DNA from 4 places in the Streptomyces sp. NPDC048278 genome. Region 2 is predicted to be linked to each of the others. Evidence: riboswitches for the same ligand, from Rfam matches in the RefSeq annotation. Region 2 holds a riboswitch; each other region holds the start of a gene.

Evidence for each region. Region 2 has a riboswitch for cyclic di-AMP ahead of AB0D74_RS06075 (M23 family metallopeptidase). Riboswitches for the same ligand answer to the same signal wherever they lie in the genome.
Region 1: it holds a riboswitch for cyclic di-AMP, as region 2 does, so the genes downstream of both, AB0D74_RS15485 (C40 family peptidase) here and AB0D74_RS06075 (M23 family metallopeptidase) in region 2, are expected to answer to the same signal.
Region 3: it holds a riboswitch for cyclic di-AMP, as region 2 does, so the genes downstream of both, AB0D74_RS35930 (transglycosylase family protein) here and AB0D74_RS06075 (M23 family metallopeptidase) in region 2, are expected to answer to the same signal.
Region 4: it holds a riboswitch for cyclic di-AMP, as region 2 does, so the genes downstream of both, AB0D74_RS24415 (transglycosylase SLT domain-containing protein) here and AB0D74_RS06075 (M23 family metallopeptidase) in region 2, are expected to answer to the same signal.

What each region holds. Positions count from the first base shown of each region.
Region 1 is NZ_JBEZLP010000007.1:203,090-207,477, forward strand. Features, by position in the region: gene AB0D74_RS15465 (8-amino-7-oxononanoate synthase) at 1-774, shown strand, start outside; gene AB0D74_RS15470 (DUF397 domain-containing protein) at 885-1,112, opposite strand; gene AB0D74_RS15475 (helix-turn-helix transcriptional regulator) at 1,122-1,982, opposite strand; gene AB0D74_RS15480 (ATP-binding protein) at 2,195-2,653, shown strand; gene AB0D74_RS15485 (C40 family peptidase) at 2,688-3,161, opposite strand; cyclic di-AMP (ydaO/yuaA leader) riboswitch at 3,165-3,349, opposite strand; gene AB0D74_RS15490 (hypothetical protein) at 3,711-4,019, opposite strand; gene AB0D74_RS15495 (ATP-dependent Clp protease proteolytic subunit) at 4,027-4,388, opposite strand, start outside.
Region 2 is NZ_JBEZLP010000002.1:537,577-541,964, forward strand. Features, by position in the region: gene AB0D74_RS06060 (dihydrofolate reductase family protein) at 1-990, shown strand, start outside; tRNA gene AB0D74_RS06065 (tRNA-Met) at 1,100-1,173, shown strand; gene AB0D74_RS06070 (PP2C family protein-serine/threonine phosphatase) at 1,400-2,494, shown strand; cyclic di-AMP (ydaO/yuaA leader) riboswitch at 2,745-2,905, shown strand; gene AB0D74_RS06075 (M23 family metallopeptidase) at 2,913-3,950, shown strand; gene AB0D74_RS06080 (aldo/keto reductase) at 4,187-4,388, shown strand, end outside.
Region 3 is NZ_JBEZLP010000027.1:127,273-131,660, forward strand. Features, by position in the region: gene AB0D74_RS35920 (cytochrome P450) at 1-692, shown strand, start outside; gene AB0D74_RS35925 (transglycosylase family protein) at 870-1,868, shown strand; cyclic di-AMP (ydaO/yuaA leader) riboswitch at 2,063-2,236, shown strand; gene AB0D74_RS35930 (transglycosylase family protein) at 2,241-2,924, shown strand; gene eno (phosphopyruvate hydratase) at 3,270-4,388, shown strand, end outside.
Region 4 is NZ_JBEZLP010000014.1:36,379-40,766, forward strand. Features, by position in the region: gene AB0D74_RS24400 (DUF2092 domain-containing protein) at 1-258, opposite strand, end outside; gene AB0D74_RS24405 (DUF3455 domain-containing protein) at 392-817, opposite strand; gene AB0D74_RS24410 (polyprenyl synthetase family protein) at 833-1,843, opposite strand; cyclic di-AMP (ydaO/yuaA leader) riboswitch at 2,928-3,124, shown strand; gene AB0D74_RS24415 (transglycosylase SLT domain-containing protein) at 3,130-3,618, shown strand; gene AB0D74_RS24420 (HAD family hydrolase) at 3,664-4,388, opposite strand, start outside.

The DNA.
Region 1 (4,388 bases), on a different contig from region 2:
GACGCCCTCAACCACGCCTCCCTGATCGACGGCTGCCGGCTGGCCCGGGGCACCACCCAGGTCGTCGGGCACGCCGACCCGGACGGCGTACGCAAGGCCCTCGGGACGCACGAGGGGCCCGCCGTGGTCGTCTCCGACACGGTGTTCTCCGTCGACGGGGACGCGGCGCCGCTGGCCGCACTGGCCGAGGCGTGCCGGGAGCGCGGTGCCGGGCTGCTCGTCGACGACGCGCACGGGCTCGGCGTGCTCGGGGACGGCGGGCGGGGCGCGGCGTACGCGGCCGGGCTCTCCGGCGCCGACGACGTGGTGGTGACCGCGACCCTGTCGAAGTCGCTCGGCAGCCAGGGCGGGGCGGTGCTGGGGCCGGCCCGGGTGATCGACCATCTGGTCAACGCGGCCCGGACGTTCATCTTCGACACCGGCCTGGCCCCCGCGGCGGCGGGCGCGGCGCTGGCCGCCCTGCGGCTGCTGCGCCGCGAACCGGACCGTGCGGCGCGGGCCCGTGAGGTGGCCGCGGAGCTGCACGCACGGCTGACCGCCGCGGGTCTGGAAGCGGTACGTCCGGACGCCGCGGTGGTCTCCGTGCGGGCCCCGTCCCCGGAGCAGGCCGTGCGGTGGGCGGCCGACTGCCGGACGGCAGGCCTGGCCGTGGGCTGTTTCCGTCCGCCGTCGGTGCCGGACGGCATCTCACGGCTCAGGCTGACCGCCCGTGCGGACCTCTCCGGGGCCGAGATCGAACGCGCTGTACGTGTGATCGGCAAGACACGACCATGAGTCGGCGTGACACGGCCGGGCCTGGCTCGCGAGCGGATACGGAGTCGGGGATGGATGGGTACGAGTCTGATCGATTTCGTTCGTATCTGGTCAGACTCTTCTGGGGCTGATCAGCCGGCGAACGCGGCCGTGAAACCCGTCCAGCTCTCGGGGGAGAAGAGCAGGGCGGGTCCGGCCGGAGCCTTGGAGTCGCGCACGGCGAGCAGTCCGGCCGAGGGGCCGGAGCGCGGCCGTGCCGTCTCCACGCAGTTGTTCGCTCCGGTGCTGTAGCTGCTGCGCAGCCACCTCAGTCCGTGCAGATCAGCACTTGAAGGTACGTTCCGAGGCAGTGCAGTCATGGTGCCTCCTTACGCGCCGTCAGCTATTGCGGCGATGTAATCCAACGAGTCCTCGGGCGAAAGGGCGTGGATCCGGAGCGTGTCGAACGCCTCCGTGTAGGCCTGGAGGTCTTCTTTCCGCTCCAGGTAGAGGCTACTCGTCAACTGGTCGATAACAACCACGTCCAGATCAGAAGTGCTCGGAAATGAGAAGATTACGAAAGGCCCGGTGATGCCGATATGCGCCCCGGCCGCGAACGGCAGCACCTGGAGCCGTACTTGGGGCAGCCGGGCCGCCTCCATCAGCCGCACCAGCTGCCGCGCCATCACACCGGGACCGCCCACCTCCCGGCGCAGCACCGCCTCGTCCAGGACCGCGCTCAGCTCCAGCGGCGGATCCTGGCGCAGCACGTCCTGCCTGGCCAGGCGTACCTCCACCAGGGTGTCGAGGGAGTCGTCGGCCCGCGCGTCCATGGCCGCCCGGGTCACCGCCCGCGCGTACTCGGGGGTCTGCAGCAGCCCCGGCACGACCAGGGTCTCCAGCGTGCGCATCGCGCTGGCCTGTGACTCCAGACTGATGAAATCGCGGTAGGCGGGCGGCAGTACCCCACGGTAGGCGTGCCACCAGTGGTGCCGCCCCGCCGTGTCCTCCGACCCCGCCAACACCAGCAGCAACTCGCGCAGTTGCCCCTCGACCACGCCGTAGGCGTCCAGGAGTAACCGCACATCGGCCGGTTTCACACCGCTGGCGCCGGTCTCGATCCGGCTCACTTTCGACTGATGCCAGCCCACCAGACGGGCGGCCTCACCGCTCGTGAGGCCGGCGCCGGTGCGCAATGTGCGCAGTTCGGCGCCCAGTTTCCGGCGGCGTACCGCGGGACCGTTCTGCATGGGCTACTCCTTACTCCTTCCGAGCCGCCCAAATACGGTCTGAGGTCGCAGAGTTCACCGCTTCGAGCGACAGATATATGCATATCTTGGTGGATCGCTCCCCGTGACCGGCCCGGTAATGGCAGTCTGGCGAAGAAGCACCAGTCCGGGACCGTACTCGAACCATCCGCACTGTGTCGGACTCCGGTCCCGAGGAAAGGGACGACGTCGCCATGGCAGACCACCTGGAAGCATCCGTCACTCTGCCGAGCGATCCCGCCTCGGTCTCCGCCGCCCGCGCCTACGCGCTGGACACCCTCGCGGAGTGGGGCCTGCCACCGGAGACGGAAACCGCGGACACCATCCGCCTCATCATCTCCGAACTCGCCACCAACGCCGTGCAGCACACCTTCGGGCAGTCGCCCACCTTCACGGTGGACCTCGTGCTCGACCGTGACGAGCAGCTGCGCATCGGCGTCACGGACAGTCATCCGCGCTTCCCCAAGAGACTCCCCGCCGCGGTCCAGCAGGACAACGGGCGCGGCATGGTCATCATCCGCTGGCTCACCGCCGAGTGCGGCGGCAAGCTCCGGGTGCGCCCCACCAGAGAGGGCGGCAAGACCGTCTCCATCGAACTGCCCTGGACGATCCCGGCGGGCACCGTCACCGCGGCCGGCCAGCAGGAGCCGTAGCCCCGAGCCCCTGCAGGCCGGCCGTCGGTGCGGGTCAGCTGACCCGGCCGTACCAGACGCTGCGCGTCCAGATCTTCTGGAGCTTCACCACGTCCCCGGTCTTCGGGGCGTGCCAGATCTTTCCCTTCCCGGCGTAGATGCCGACGTGGTAGACGCTGGAACCCGAGTGGAAGAAGACCAGGTCCCCGGCCTTGCGGTTGCCGGCCGAGATGTGACGGGTCTTGTTGTACTGCTGGGCCGCCGTACGCGGCAGCTTCTTGCCCGCCTTCTTGAACGAGTACAGCGTCAGCCCGGAGCAGTCGAACCTGTTCGGTCCGGTGGCGCCCCACCTGTAGGGCGAGCCCTTCTTCGAGGCGGCGATCTGCAGTGCCTTCGTCGCCATCGTGGCGGCCGAGGCGTCGGAGGCGACGCCCGGTATCACGATCGAGCCGCCCACGGCGGCGATGGTCAGCGCCGAGGCCGTACCGGCCCGGGCCATCAGCGACGGAACACGATTGAGCGCAGTCATGCGCAACCCTTCGTCAGCCGCCTGTGAAGGATGACCTGTCGGATTCGGGCTGGCGAAGTTGCCCGGCCGTGTCACCACGGCTTCACCCCAAGGGCTGCTCGGCTCGGTCATGGCGCGACCGTGCCGGCGACCCGTCGTGCTTGGGTCCTCCACTCCTGCCGATGCACTTCTGTCGACGGGTCAATCCGGGCGGCGGCAGGACTCGGCGTCCGCCCGGACCGCCCCGCCGCTGTGGCGGGGGCTTGTCGTCAGACAGGGATCTTCACGCACTCGTGTCCGAAAATCCCAACGGAATCGGGGATTTGTGGGGTTACTCACCACCCACCCGTTCGGGTGGACAGCCCTGTGTTCGATTCTCCGTCAACTGCCCTGCGTAGCCCCGGACCTGCGCGAAAGCCGTTCGCGGACACCCCCGTGCGGGCAACCTGAGCGGCCTCCACGGGAAGGTAAAACCACGCCACGCTCCGCCGTTCGGCGGTAACCCCTTTGGATCGTTTCGGCTCGGGCCCGGTCGTTCCGTCGACGCGCCGCACCGGCGTCCGGAGGGTGTCACCGTACGCAGTCGGGCGGGAGTACGACGCGAGCGGTCCGGCGCTCGCCGTCGAGCACCCGCAACGCGCGTGTCAGCGTGTCCCCGTGGAGCTCCGTCTCGCCCCGCAGATGCATCAGGGCGAGCGCGTCGCGCAGCTCGGCCGCCGCGCGCACCAGCGCCTGCGCGGCGCGCAGCCCGCGGTAGGTGTCCTCGTTCTGCGCCGGGTTGATCCGGCCCAGCAGATCCACCACGTCCAGGTAACGGTCGATCAGTTCGCCCTCGGCACGGGTCAGCGCGGGCAGCGGCGGCAGCTCCGGCGGCAGCATCGGCGGCTCACCCCGCGTCCGGCAGGCCGGGCGAGGTACGGCGGGCGGGCATGACCCGGTCCACCAGCCCGTACGCCAGCGCACCCGGCGCGTCCAGGACCAGGTCCCGCTCCAGGTCCTGGTGCACCTGGTCCGCCGTGCGCCCGGTGTGCTGGACGAGCATTCGTTCGATCATGGCCCGGACCCGGTCCAACTCCGCCGCCTGGATGGCCAGATCACTCGGCTGGCCCTGCACCGGTTGCGGCAGCGACGGCTGCTGGAGCACGATCCGCGCGCCGGGCAGCACGGACCGCTTGCCCGGAGTGCCGGCCGCGAGCAGGACCGCCGCCGACGCCCCCGCCTGCCCGAGACAGACCGTCTCCACGTCGC
Region 2 (4,388 bases):
CTGATCGGCGCCGGCACCATCCGCGCGGACAACCCGCGGCTCCTGGTCAACTCCCCGGAGCGGCGCGCGGCCCGGACCGCGGCCGGCCGGCCCGAGTACCCCCTCAAGGTCACGGTGACCGCCACCGGCGACCTCGACCCGGACGCGAGGTTCTGGCACACCGGCGGCGAGAAGATCGTGTACACGACGGACGAGGGCGCGCAGCGGGCCCGCGCCCTCGGGATCGCCGCCGACGTCGTCTCCCTCGGCGCCGACCTCGACTGGCGGCTGCTCCTGGAACACCTGCACGACGTGCGGGGCGTACGGCGGCTGATGGTCGAGGGCGGCGGCACCGTCCACACCCAGCTCCTCCAGCAGGGTCTGGCCGACGAGCTCCAGCTGGTCCTGGCCCCCCTCTTCGTCGGCGACCCGAAGGCGCCGCGGCTGTTCGGTCCCGGCGGGTACCAGGGCGGGCGGCTGCGGCTCCTGGAGACCCGCCGGATCGAGGACGTCGTCCTCATGCGCTACGAGCCCACGGCACCCGGCACCGGCGGGTCGGCGTCCGCCGCGGACCGGCACTGGCTGCGGCTCGCCTGCGAACTGGCGGCCCAGTGCCCGCCCTCCCGGACCGCGTTCAGCGTGGGCGCGGTGGTCGTCGCGGCCGACGGCACGGAACTGGCCCGCGGCCACTCCCGGGAGGCCGGCGACCCCGTGGTCCACGCGGAGGAGGCGGCCCTGGCCAAGATCCCCGCGGACGACCCCCGGCTGGCCGCGGCCACGGTCTACACCAGCCTGGAACCCTGCACCCACCGCGCCTCCCGCCCGCACCCCTGCGCCGAACTGATCCTCCGGGCCGGGGTACGACGCGTGGTGACGGCATGGCGTGAGCCGGACACGTTCGTGACGGCGGCCGACGGGACGGGGGCGCTGCGGGAGGCCGGGGTGGCGGTGCTGGTGCTCGGGGAGTACGAGGGAGAGGCGAAGGCGCCCAACGGGCATCTGCTGACCTGAGCGGACCTGACCTGAGCGGACCTGATCTGACCTGAGCTGACCCGTGGCGTCCACCGGAAGTAACCCGTGTGACTTCACCTCTTCCGATGGCGTATGCTGGTTTCACCGACGCGGGGTGGAGCAGCTCGGTAGCTCGCTGGGCTCATAACCCAGAGGTCGCAGGTTCAAATCCTGTCCCCGCTACTGAAACCCAGGGCCGGAATCCGATTCGAGGATTCCGGCCCTGAGTCATATCCGGGTGCAGGTGCCTCTCCCCACCCGCCCGTACTCATCCGCCCGGCCCACACCAGTCGCTTCACCCGCCCACAGCCGCAAACCTGGACGGACAGGCATCGAACCCATCGAATACGTCAGGCATGTCGAGCGCGTCGAGCACGTCGGACACGTGGTGCATCAGGGGGGTCGTGTGGTGGGCCGTGGAGAGGCGGAGCGGCGCGGCCCGGTGTCCGCCCGCACCCTCGCCCGCATCCTGCCCGCGCTGCTGATCTGCACGGGTGTCTGCTACGACGTCCTCACCCCCGCGGCCTTCACCGCGGTCCCCTTCTTCACGGCCGCCCCGTTGATCGCCGCGCCGCTCGCCTCCCTGCGCACCACCCTCCTCACGGGTCTGGCCGCGCTGCTCGCCACGTACGCCGTGCACGCGCGGTCCTCTGTTGTCCCGGACGCCGACGCTGTCACCGAGATCGTCACGGTGGCGACCGTCGCCGTCCTCGCCGCCGGCATCAACCGGATCGTCCGGATCGGCGACCAGCGCCTCGCCTCCGCCCGCGAGGTCGCCGAGGCCGCCCAGCGCGCCGTGCTGCCCGAGCCCGCCGAGCGGATCGGCGGCTTCGAGATCGCCGCCCGCTACCAGGCGGCCCAGGAGGGCACCCTCATCGGCGGCGACCTGTATGCCGTCCAGGACACCCCGTACGGCGTGCGGCTGGTCGTCGGCGACGTGCGCGGCAAGGGGACCGGCGCGGTCGCCGCCGTCGCCGTGCTCATCGGCGCGTTCCGGGAGGCCGCCGAGCAGGAGGCCACGCTGGAGGCGGTCGCCGGACGGCTGGAGCGGGCGCTGGTGCGCGAGGGCGTGCGGCGCGGCGGGATCGTCGCCGACGAGGGGTTCGCCACCGCCGTACTCGCCGAACTCCCGCACGGCGACGGCACGCTCCGGCTCGTCAACCGCGGTCATCCGCCGCCCCTGCTGCTGCTCGGCGACGGCGAGGTGCGCCCGCTGCGGGCACCGGAGGCCGCGCTGCCGCTCGGGATGGGCGGGCTGGGCGCGTGGCCCGACCGGGCGGCCGAGTACGCGTTCCCGAGCGGGGCCACGCTGCTGCTGCACACCGACGGCCTCTCCGAGGCGCGGGACGCGCACGGCCGGTTCTACGACCCGGAGCGGCGGCTGGCCGGCCGTACCGTCACCGCCCCCGGCCCTCTGGTGGACCGGATCGCGGCCGAGGTGCGCCGGCACACCGGCGGCGGCTTGACGGACGACATGGCGCTGCTCGCCGTACGGCGGCCCTGAGCGGCGCGCGGTCACGGTGGGTGTCCGGACGACCGCCCTGCGCATAACAACTGAGTCACCATCAAAACCTGTGTGACTCCTGAGCTGAGCAGCGTGCACCGCCGACTCGACCGTTTTTGACCGGTCGTGGCAGGTAAGTCCATGCTTTGAAAGCTTAATGATCAAGACGAACTGCTTGGAATCTGGTAGCCGCGTCTATTAACGTTCGATAACGCAGCGCGGTCGTCCCAGCCGTCACCCGCGACGGCTCCGTGCGCACGCGCCGAATCCCGCAAGGGAACCGGGGAACCACCACCATGGGGTGAATCGCACGGCTACCGCCGGGTAGGAAACGGCCGGTATACGCGCGTAGGAGACCTTCCCGCTCCGAACCCGTCAGCTAACCCGGTAGGCAGCGGAAGGAAAGGAGTGCGCCCGCGTGGCGTCCAACCCGCCTGCTCCTACAGCCCCGTTCGTGCCCAGCCAGCGTCAGCCCGAGACCTTCGGCTACGGCGGCTACCGCACCGACGAGGGCCCGTTCGAGGAGTGGAACCCCACCGAGGAGTCCCTCTCCGCGGTACGCGGCCGGCACCGGGTCGCCAAGCAGAAGGGCGGCGGGCTCGCCCGCAGCTCCACGGTTCTCGGCGTCGGCGTGATCGCCGCCGTCGGTGCGGGCGGCATGGCCAGCGCCAACACCGGCAAGCCGCCGGTCTCCATCTCGCTGCCCGACCTGCCCTCCTCCGTCGACGCCCTGCTCGGCGAGGGCAGCGGCCACCAGGCCACCCAGACCGCGCTCAGCAGCGTCACCACGACGACCGCCACCGACGCGGACTCCTCGTCGTCCGACGCCGGCGAGGCGCTGCGCAGCCGGATCATCGCGCAGGCCGCGCAGCAGCAGAGCCAGCTCGACACCAAGGCCAGCGCCAAGGCCGTCGCCGCCGCCGACAAGGCGGTCGCGGACGCCGAGGCCAGGGCGGAGAAGGCCGCCGCGACCCAGGCCGCCGACGCCAAGCAGAAGGCCGAGGCCTCCGCGAAGGAGAAGGCCGAGCAGGCCCGCCTCGCCGAGCTGGCCAAGCAGTACACGCTGCCCGTCGTCTCGTACACGATCACCGGCACGTTCGGCCAGGCCGGCTCGATGTGGGCCTCCGGCTACCACACCGGCCTCGACTTCGCCGCGCCCACCGGCACGCTGATCAAGGCCGTGCACAGCGGCACGGTCACCGAGGCGGGCTGGGCCGGCTCCTACGGCTACCGCACGATCATCACCCTCGACGACGGCACCGAGCTGTGGTTCTGCCACCAGTCCTCGATCGGCGTCAAGGTCGGCCAGAAGGTCGCCACCGGCGACGTCATCGGCCGCGTCGGCGCCACCGGCAACGTGACGGGCCCGCACCTCCACCTGGAGGTCCACCCGAACGGGCAGGCCACCGCCATCGACCCGATGACCTGGCTGCGCGGCAAGGGCCTCAACCCCTGACCCGACCTGGCCCGACTGACCTGAGACCGATCTGATCTGAGACCGATCTGATCTGGGACCGACCGGATCTCAGACTGACCGGACGCGGATTCGGACCGCGCCCACCGGCCCCCGGCGGCCCTGACGGCAACCCCCCGGCGTCAGGGCCGCCGGTGTGCCGAGCCGTGGCTTCCGCTTTTACGAGACCTTCGTAAAACACGGGATGGGTCACCAGGCGGCCCGTGTTGAAGTGGAGCATGACTGCTCTTCGCAAACTCGGCTCTTCCGACCTCGAGGTCTTCCCGCTCGCCCTCGGCGGCAACGTCTTCGGCTGGACCGCCGACGAGGCCACCTCCTTCGCCGTCCTCGACGCGTACGCCGCCGCGGGCGGCAACTTCGTCGACACAGCCGACTCGTACACGGCGTGGATCGAGGGCAACAAGGGCGGCGAGTCCGAGA
Region 3 (4,388 bases), on a different contig from region 2:
TGAAGAAGATGCGCGGATATCTGGCCGAGCTGATCCACCGGAAGCGGGAGGCGCTGCCCGCTGAGGCAGGTCCCGGCGAGGACCTCATCTCCGGGCTCATCCGGGCCTCGGACCACGGGGAGCACCTCACCGAGAACGAGGCCGCGGCCATGGCCTTCATCCTGCTGTTCGCCGGCTTCGAGACCACCGTCAACCTGATCGGGAACGGCACGTACGCGCTGCTCACCCACCCCGGGCAGCGGGCCCGCCTGCAGGAGTCCCTGGCCGCCGGCGAGCGCGGGCTGCTGGAGACCGGCGTCGAGGAACTGCTGCGCTACGACGGGCCGGTGGAGCTGGCCACCTGGCGGTTCGCCACCGAGCCGGTCGCCATCGGCGGGCAGCACATCGCGCCCGGCGACCCGGTCCTGGTCGTCCTGGCCGCGGCCGACCGGGACCCGGAGCGGTTCGCCGAGCCGGACACCCTCGACCTCGCCCGGCGGGACAACCAGCACCTCGGGTACGGCCACGGCATCCACTACTGCCTGGGCGCCCCGCTCGCCCGCCTGGAGGGGCAGACCGCACTCGCCGGTCTCCTGACCCGCCTTCCCGACCTGCGACTCGCCGTGGACGAGAGCGAGTTGCGGTGGCGCGGCGGGCTCATCATGCGCGGGCTGCGCACGCTCCCCGTGGAGTTCACGCCCACCGGCCGCTGAAGCCTCCACCTGCCCCTACGGGCAAAAGATGACCAGCGTTCAAGTCTGTGATCTTCACGTGATCTACGCGGCATTAACTTGTGACAAGTGATCGTCTGCCGATACGTTCACCCATCAGCACGGCGCCCTTGCGGGACCCGCCGTGCCGGTCACCGCTGTCGCTCGAAAGGTTTCCGCATGCTCTCCGGGAACGGTCGTCACCGTCGCCCCCGCCAGGCTCCGGCGCTCCTCGTCGCGGCCGGGGTGACCGGCTCCGCCATCGCCCTCCCGCTCCTCGGTGCGGTGAACGCCAGCGCGGCCGACGGCTCCACCTGGGACCAGGTGGCCGAGTGCGAGAGCGGCGGCTCCTGGAGCGCCGACAACGGCACCGGCTACTACGGCGGCCTCCAGATCTCCCTGGACGACTGGAGCGAGTACGGGGGCCTGGAGTACGCCGGCACCCCCGACCAGGCGAGCCGTTCGCAGCAGATCGCGGTCGCCGAGAAGATGCTCGCCGACCAGGGCACCAAGGCCTGGCGGACCTGCGCCCTGATCGCCGGACTCTCGTCCGACGACGCGTCGGTGAACGTCGACACGGGCCTCGGCGACTCGAGTGATTCGTCCGGTTCCTCCGACTCGTCGGACTCGTCCTCCGGGCTGTCGGACTCGTCCTCGTCCTCCGGTGCCGACTCCTCCTCGGGTGCCGCGGACTCCGGGAGCGAGTCCGCGACCCCCTCGCCGAGCGCGAGTGCCGACAGCGGCTCCAAGTCGGACGACTCCGGCAAGTCCAGCAAGACGGACAAGCCGGAATCATCCAAGTCCGGCTCCGACTCGGAGGCTTCGAAGGCGAGCGGGAGCCCCGATGCCGTCGAATCCGACGACTCGGACAATTCGTGGCAGACCGGAGGCTCTTGGAGCCTGGTCGACACGGGTGCCGTCAGCAGCGGCGGCAAGCACCGTGGCGGCTCGGCGGACGAAAGCGTGACAAACGGTCAGAGCGCCTCCTCCTCCGGCCGGCACGCCTCCTCCGGCAGCGGCACCTACACCGTCCGCGACGGCGACACCCTCGCCTCCATCGCCGACTCCCTTGACCTCGACGGCGGATGGCGCGCGCTCTACGACGCGAACAAGGCCGACATAGGCGCCGACCCGAACGCCATCACCGCCGGTCAGACCCTGAAACTCGGCAGCGAATAGGGCGAAAAGCGGCGGGAGTTGGCGCCCCGCTTCGAGTTGAATGTCCGTTTTGGTGAAAGTGTGGGATGAGTCTCAGAAGCCCTGATCATCTTTGAAATTCACCGGATCGCCTGTTTACGGTCAAGGCCGCTCGTCACCACGAGCCCCGGCCGTCGCAACGCCGAGTCCTGCCAGCGGCCGTCCGGGAACAGTCGTCGCGTCATGCGCCGTAGGCAGGAGCGGGGGACCCAAGGTAAGTGCCGGGACCGGTGGTTGAGGCCGCCGATCCGGCTCGGGGTGAAGCCGCGCACCGACACACGGTGTGCGGCCGGGCAACTCAACCGGCCCGAACCCGACAGCTCACCTCGCAGGCGTCGGTGAGGGGATCGATCCATGCTGTTCTCCGGCAAGGGCAAGCACCGCCGTCCGTCCAAGGCCGTCCGCGCCATCGCCGTCGCCGGCGTCACCGGCGTCGCCGTCGCCGCGCCGCTGATGGCGGCCGGCAGCGCCTCCGCCGCCACCGCCTCCGAGTGGGACACCGTCGCCCAGTGCGAGTCCGGCGGCAACTGGTCCATCAACACCGGCAACGGCTACTACGGCGGTCTCCAGTTCTCCGCCTCCACCTGGGCCGCGTACGGCGGCACGCAGTACGCCGCGCAGGCCAACCAGGCCAGCAAGGCGCAGCAGATCACGATCGCCGAGAAGGTCCTCGCCGCGCAGGGCAAGGGCGCCTGGCCGGTCTGCGGCACGGGCCTGTCCGGCGCCGCCTACACCGGCGGCAGCGCCGGCTCGACCAGCTCCTCGTCGAGCAGCAGCACCAGCACCCGCTCGACCGACACCCAGGCCGCCTCCCGCTCCGCCGAGCGCCCGGCCGCCAAGAAGACCGTCACCACCCCGACCGGCAAGAAGGTCAAGAAGGGCGACGGCGAGTACAAGGTCGTCAAGGGCGACACCCTCAGCTCGATCGCCGAGAAGCACAAGGTCAAGGGTGGCTGGCAGGCGCTGTTCAAGCTGAACAAGGACATCGTCGACGACGCCGACTTCATCTACCCGGGCCAGCAGCTGCACCTGAAGTAAGACCCAGCTGAACCACAGCCCCCACACAGCCGTGGTCCTCATAGTGGGGACCACGTGAGGGTCACCCCCGTCCCCCACGAGCCCCCGCTCCGGTGCGTTTTCCCCCGAACGCACCGGAGCGGGGTTTCTCTTTGCGTCGGGCTCCGTGGCCCGCTCTTCTTCCGTTCTTCATCGGGACCCCCTTTGTTCCGCACGTGAACAATGAGTACCGTCTGTGTGTCCACGGGCCGGTCGGTCGTGCCGGCCGACGGCCCTTGGACGGTTAGGCTCTAGTCGCAAGGCTGAGCAAGGGCCGACGAGGCCCGCGTGCGCCCCGCACAACCAGCGTCACATCCCAAGAAGGAGATGCTCGTGCCGTCCATCGACGTCGTCGTAGCCCGGGAAATCCTGGACTCCCGAGGCAACCCCACGGTCGAGGTCGAGGTCGGCCTCGACGACGGCAGCACGGGTCGTGCCGCCGTTCCGTCCGGCGCCTCCACCGGTGCCTTCGAGGCCATCGAGCTCCGTGACGGCGACCCCAACCGCTACCTGGGCAAGGGTGTCGAGAAGGCCGTCCTCGCCGTCATCGAGCAGATCGGCCCGGAGCTCGTCGGCTACGACGCCACCGAGCAGCGCCTGATCGACCAGGCCATGTTCGACCTGGACGCCACCGACAACAAGGGCTCGCTCGGCGCCAACGCCATCCTCGGCGTCTCCCTCGCCGTCGCGCACGCCGCCTCCGAGGCGTCCGACCTGCCGCTCTTCCGCTACCTCGGCGGCCCGAACGCGCACCTGCTGCCCGTCCCGATGATGAACATCCTCAACGGCGGCTCGCACGCGGACTCCAACGTCGACATCCAGGAGTTCATGATCGCCCCGATCGGCGCGGAGTCCTTCTCCGAGGCGCTGCGCTGGGGTGCCGAGGTCTACCACACGCTGAAGAAGGTCCTGAAGAGCAAGGGCCTGGCCACCGGCCTCGGCGACGAGGGCGGCTTCGCCCCGAACCTGGAGTCGAACCGCGCCGCGCTCGACCTCATCCTGGAGGCGATCAAGCAGGCCGGTTACGTCCCCGGCGAGCAGATCGCGCTCGCGCTCGACGTCGCCGCGTCCGAGTTCTACAAGGACGGCAAGTACGAGTTCGAGGGCAAGTCCCGCTCGGCCGCCGAGATGACCGAGTACTACGAGGAGCTCGTCGCCTCCTACCCGCTGGTCTCCATCGAGGACCCGCTGTTCGAGGACGACTGGGCCGGCTGGAAGGTCCTCACCGACAAGCTCGGCGACAAGGTGCAGATCGTCGGCGACGACCTGTTCGTCACCAACCCGGAGCGCCTGGCCCGCGGCATCGAGGAGGGCACCGCCAACGCCCTGCTGGTCAAGGTGAACCAGATCGGTTCGCTCACCGAGACCCTGGACGCCGTCGAGCTCGCCCAGCGCAACGGCTTCAAGTGCATGATGTCGCACCGCTCCGGCGAGACCGAGGACGTC
Region 4 (4,388 bases), on a different contig from region 2:
CACGGTGCCGGACAGCTGCTGCACGTCCGACTTGGCGATCTTGTCGATGAGTTCCTGCGCGGTGATCTTCGGCAGGTCGGGGTCGCCGGAGTCGGCGAGTGCCGGGACCAGGCCGATGGTGGCCGCGGCCACGCCCACCACCGCGACCGGAACGACGTACCGTGCGGTCTTGCGCCGCCGCTCGGCGCGCAACTCGGCGCGCAGCTCGTCCTCGGCCTGCGCGGCCCCCGTGCTGTCGTCGGATTCGTACGGTGCCATGTGTGCCTTACCTCCGTCGTCGGCGGCGGCCGTCCTCGCAGGTGTCCCACCCTGAGCCGCCATTCTCACCCGAATCGGTGAGTGGTGGTGATTTCCGTGGTTTCCATCTCACCAAATCGGGGGCGGGTAGGCGTCAGACCACGGAGCCAACTCGGCGTACGCCTGCGGTATGACAGAACGGCGAAGGCGCCTTCCCCGACCCGTAGGGGTCGTGCGGTGAAGGCGCCTCCTGGCACGCGATGTGCCTGCGCGGATCACGTGCCGTGTCCGCTCGGTGCTGCACGAATTTGTAGTCCGCCCGGTAGGGGACGCCGACGACGGCGCCCGGGGTGCAGGTGCCGGCCGGGGCGACGCCGCCGACGGTGTCGAGGCGCAGGATCTCGCCGGTGCGGGCGAGCAGCCCGTGCTTCGTGGCGGTACGGGTGGCCTTGAGGTCGATTTCGGGGATGTCGCCGCTGCCGTTGGCCGTCTTGGCCGGGACGGCTCCGGTGACCGCGGTGCCGTCGGGTGCGACCGACTGCGGGGTACCGGAGTTCGGCGCGGTGAAGGAGTGGCGGATGCCGCCGAGCCTGGACTATCCGGCCCGGTGCACCACCGCGTCGCACAGCTCCACCAGCGCCGTCTTCGGGTCGCATTCCGGCAGCGGGCCCAGCGCGGCCCGCGCCTCCTCCGCGTACCGGACCGCGTCCCGGCGGGCCTGCTCCAGCGCCGGATGCGCCCGCAGCGCCGTCAGGGCCTCCGCATGCCGCGCGTCGTCCGTGAGGTCGGAGTCCAGCAGCTCGCACAGGGCGATGTCCTCGGCCAGCCCCAGCCTGGCCGCCCGCTCCCGCAGCCGCAGCACCGGAAGCGTGGGCACCCCCTCGCGGAGGTCCGTCCCCGGGGTCTTGCCGGACTCGCGGGAGTCGGAGGCGATGTCCAGCACGTCGTCGGCGAGCTGGAAGGCGACACCGAGCCGTTCGCCGTACTGGGTGAGGACGTCGACGACCGTCTCGTCGGCACCGGACAGCAGGGCGCCGAAGCGGCAGGAGACCGCGACCAGCGAGCCGGTCTTGCCACTGAGCACGTCGAGGTAGTGCTCGACCGGGTCACGGCCGTCCGACGGGCCTGCCGTCTCCAGGATCTGACCGGTCACCAGCCGCTCGAACGCGAGGGCCTGGACCCGGACCGCCTCGGGGCCGAGGTCGGCGAGGATCTGGGAGGCGCGGGCGAAGAGGAAGTCACCGGTGAGGACGGCGAGCGAATTGCCCCAGCGGGTGTTGGCGCTGTCGACACCGCGCCGCACGGCGGCCTCGTCCATGACGTCGTCGTGGTACAGCGTGGCCAGGTGGGTGAGCTCGACGACGACGGCCGACGGCACGACACCGGGCGCGTACGGGTCGCCGAACTGCGCGGCGAGCATCACCAGCAGCGGACGGAACCGCTTCCCGCCGGCCCGCACGAGGTGCTGCGCGGCCTCCGTGATGAAGGGGACCTCGCTCTTGGTGGCTTCTAGCAAGCCCTCCTCGACAGCCGTCAATCCGGCCTGGACATCGGCTTCCAGAGCCTGGTCCCGCACGCTCAGCCCGAACGGCCCGACGACGGTCACGAGGGGTCTCCTGTCTGCTGGTGTCTACTGGCGATTACACGGTTTGTCGATAGGTCGCTGCCATCACTCAAGTCAGCGTATCCGGTCAGGTTTCGATCACCGATAGCGCCCACGGTTACACCCCGGGCGCTATCGGATCACGACCGTTATGTTTTTGATCAGCTGATACGACCTGACATCCACTGACTTAACAGGAAGTGCGGGTAGTTGTCCCGAACCGGGACCCGGGCCGTGTCCCGGGCTACGTCCCCGGCCATGTCCCGGACCGGACCCCTCACCGGACTCTCCGGGCAACCGCCGCCCGCGAGCGGCCCTGCCTCCCCGGACCGACGTCACCTGCCCGGGGGTACCCGCTCCGCCGCCCGCCCAAGCCGACGGGGATACACGATGCACGAACGGCGGCACCGTGCACCCGCCCGTACACCGTTCCTCCACGAGACCCTGCACGACGACCTCCCCGATCCGCGCCCCCCGACCGCGCGCGTGACGCCCGGGCGCCCACGATGTCAACGACGTGCACTGCAGGGGAGGTTCCGCCCTCACGGTGGACACGCGCACCGGGCGCCGATTACCCGACACCCCCCTCGGTCGACGTGACGAGAATCACGCGCGCAGGCGACACCCCTCCCCCGACATCCGGACTTACCAACCGGCCGTCCCGGCCACCCCGTTGAACCCGACGAGCGCATGCGCGTACCGAAAAACCGACAATACGGACTATTCTCGATAATCGTCTGGATTGATTGCATCCGGGGAGGCAATCCGAACGAATGCGGGCGGGGCGCTATTCCCTCGACCCGGAGAAAAGCCGGATTCCACGAATCCCACATGTCCCAATTTGCCGTTATTGCGGATTCGTGAAGTAGGTCACGTGAGCCCGGGCGTCACAGGGGCCATTAGGGGACCCTTCCTCCCCTTTCCCCGCAAGCCAGTTGAGGGTTGGCAACCGCAAAGGATCAAGTGCCCCATACGGCACAGATCAAGGTCAATCGGCATGTTGTGTGAATCAGCCTCTTGTTCCGGACATGTGCTCTCGCATACGTTCCGCCTCGCCGGGCGGACGCCGAATCCTGCCGCCGCCCGTAGTGACCCATCAACGAGTTCATTCGCATGGCAGGAGCGGGGGACCCAGGTAAGTCGCCGGACCGGGCGGCCGACGTCACAGGACGGACGTCGTTCCGGAACGGCTAGGGGTGAAGTCGCATCGCCTTCGGGCGGTGCGGCCGGGTACTCCCCAGGCCCGAACCCGACAGCTCACCTCGCAGGCGACGGAGAGGAACTTCGCCATGCCTGCTGCCGCTCAGCACCGCCGTACCCGCCGCAACCGCATCGTCCGCACGCTCGCCGTCGTCGGCACCGGTGCCGCCGTCCTCGCCCTGCCGCTCATCGGGGCGACGGCCGCGTCCGCCGCCGGCTCCTCCACCACGACTGCCTCGACGACCCTCGCCGGGTACCCGAACAACCTCGACGGCTGGATCCGCGAGTCGCTCGCGATCATGCGGGAGAAGAACATCCCGGGCACCTACAACGGCATCTACCGCAACGTGATGCGGGAGTCCTCCGGCAACCCGCAGGCCATCAACCTCTGGGACTCCAACGCGGCCAAGGGCATCCCGTCCAAGGGCCTGCTCCAGGTGATCGACCCGACGTTCAAGACCTACCACGTGGACGGCACGTCGTTCGACGTCTACGACCCGGTCGCGAACATCACCGCCGCCTGCAACTACGCAGCCGCGCGGTACGGCTCGATCGACAACGTCCACGGCGCGTACTGACCGACGTCCGTTCGACGACCCTTCGACGTCCTTCGCCGTCCTAGGTCAGTCGAAGAGTCTTTCGAGGACGACGGCGATGCCGTCGTCCTCGTTCGACGTGGTGATCTCGTCGGCCACCGCCCTGAGTTCGGGGTGGGCGTTGGCCATCGCCACCCCGTGGGCCGCCCATTCGAACATCGGGATGTCGTTGGGCATGTCACCGAAGGCGATGGCCTGTTCGGGGCTCAGCCCCAGACGGTCGGCGGCCAGCGCGAGCCCGGTCGCCTTGGTCACCCCGCACGGCTGCAGTTCGACGGTCCCCGGCCCCGACATCGTGACCGTCGCGAGCGATCCGACCACCGAGCGGGCCGTCGTCGTCAGTTCGTCGTCGGACAGGGTGTGGTGGCGCAGCAGCACCTTGCTGATGGGCGCGCACCACAGGTCGTCGCGCCGGGCGACGCGCAGGGCGGGCAGCGTGGGGTGGGGCATCAGGTAGCCCGGCTCGATGAGCGTGAGCCCGTCCACGCCGTCCTGGTCGACCGCCGCGTACACCTGGCCGATCTCGGCCTCGATCTTGCCGAGTGCGGTCTCGGCCAGCTCCCGGTCCAGGGTGACCGACCACAGCAGCCGGTTCGCCCCGGCGTCGTACACCTGCGCGCCCTGACCGCAGACGGCGAGTCCCGTGCAGCCGAGGTCGTCGAGGAGCGGGCGCACTCTCGGGGCAGGACGGCCGGTCACCACGAGGTGGCGGGCACCGGCCCGGCCGGCACGCCCGAGCGCGGCGAGCGACC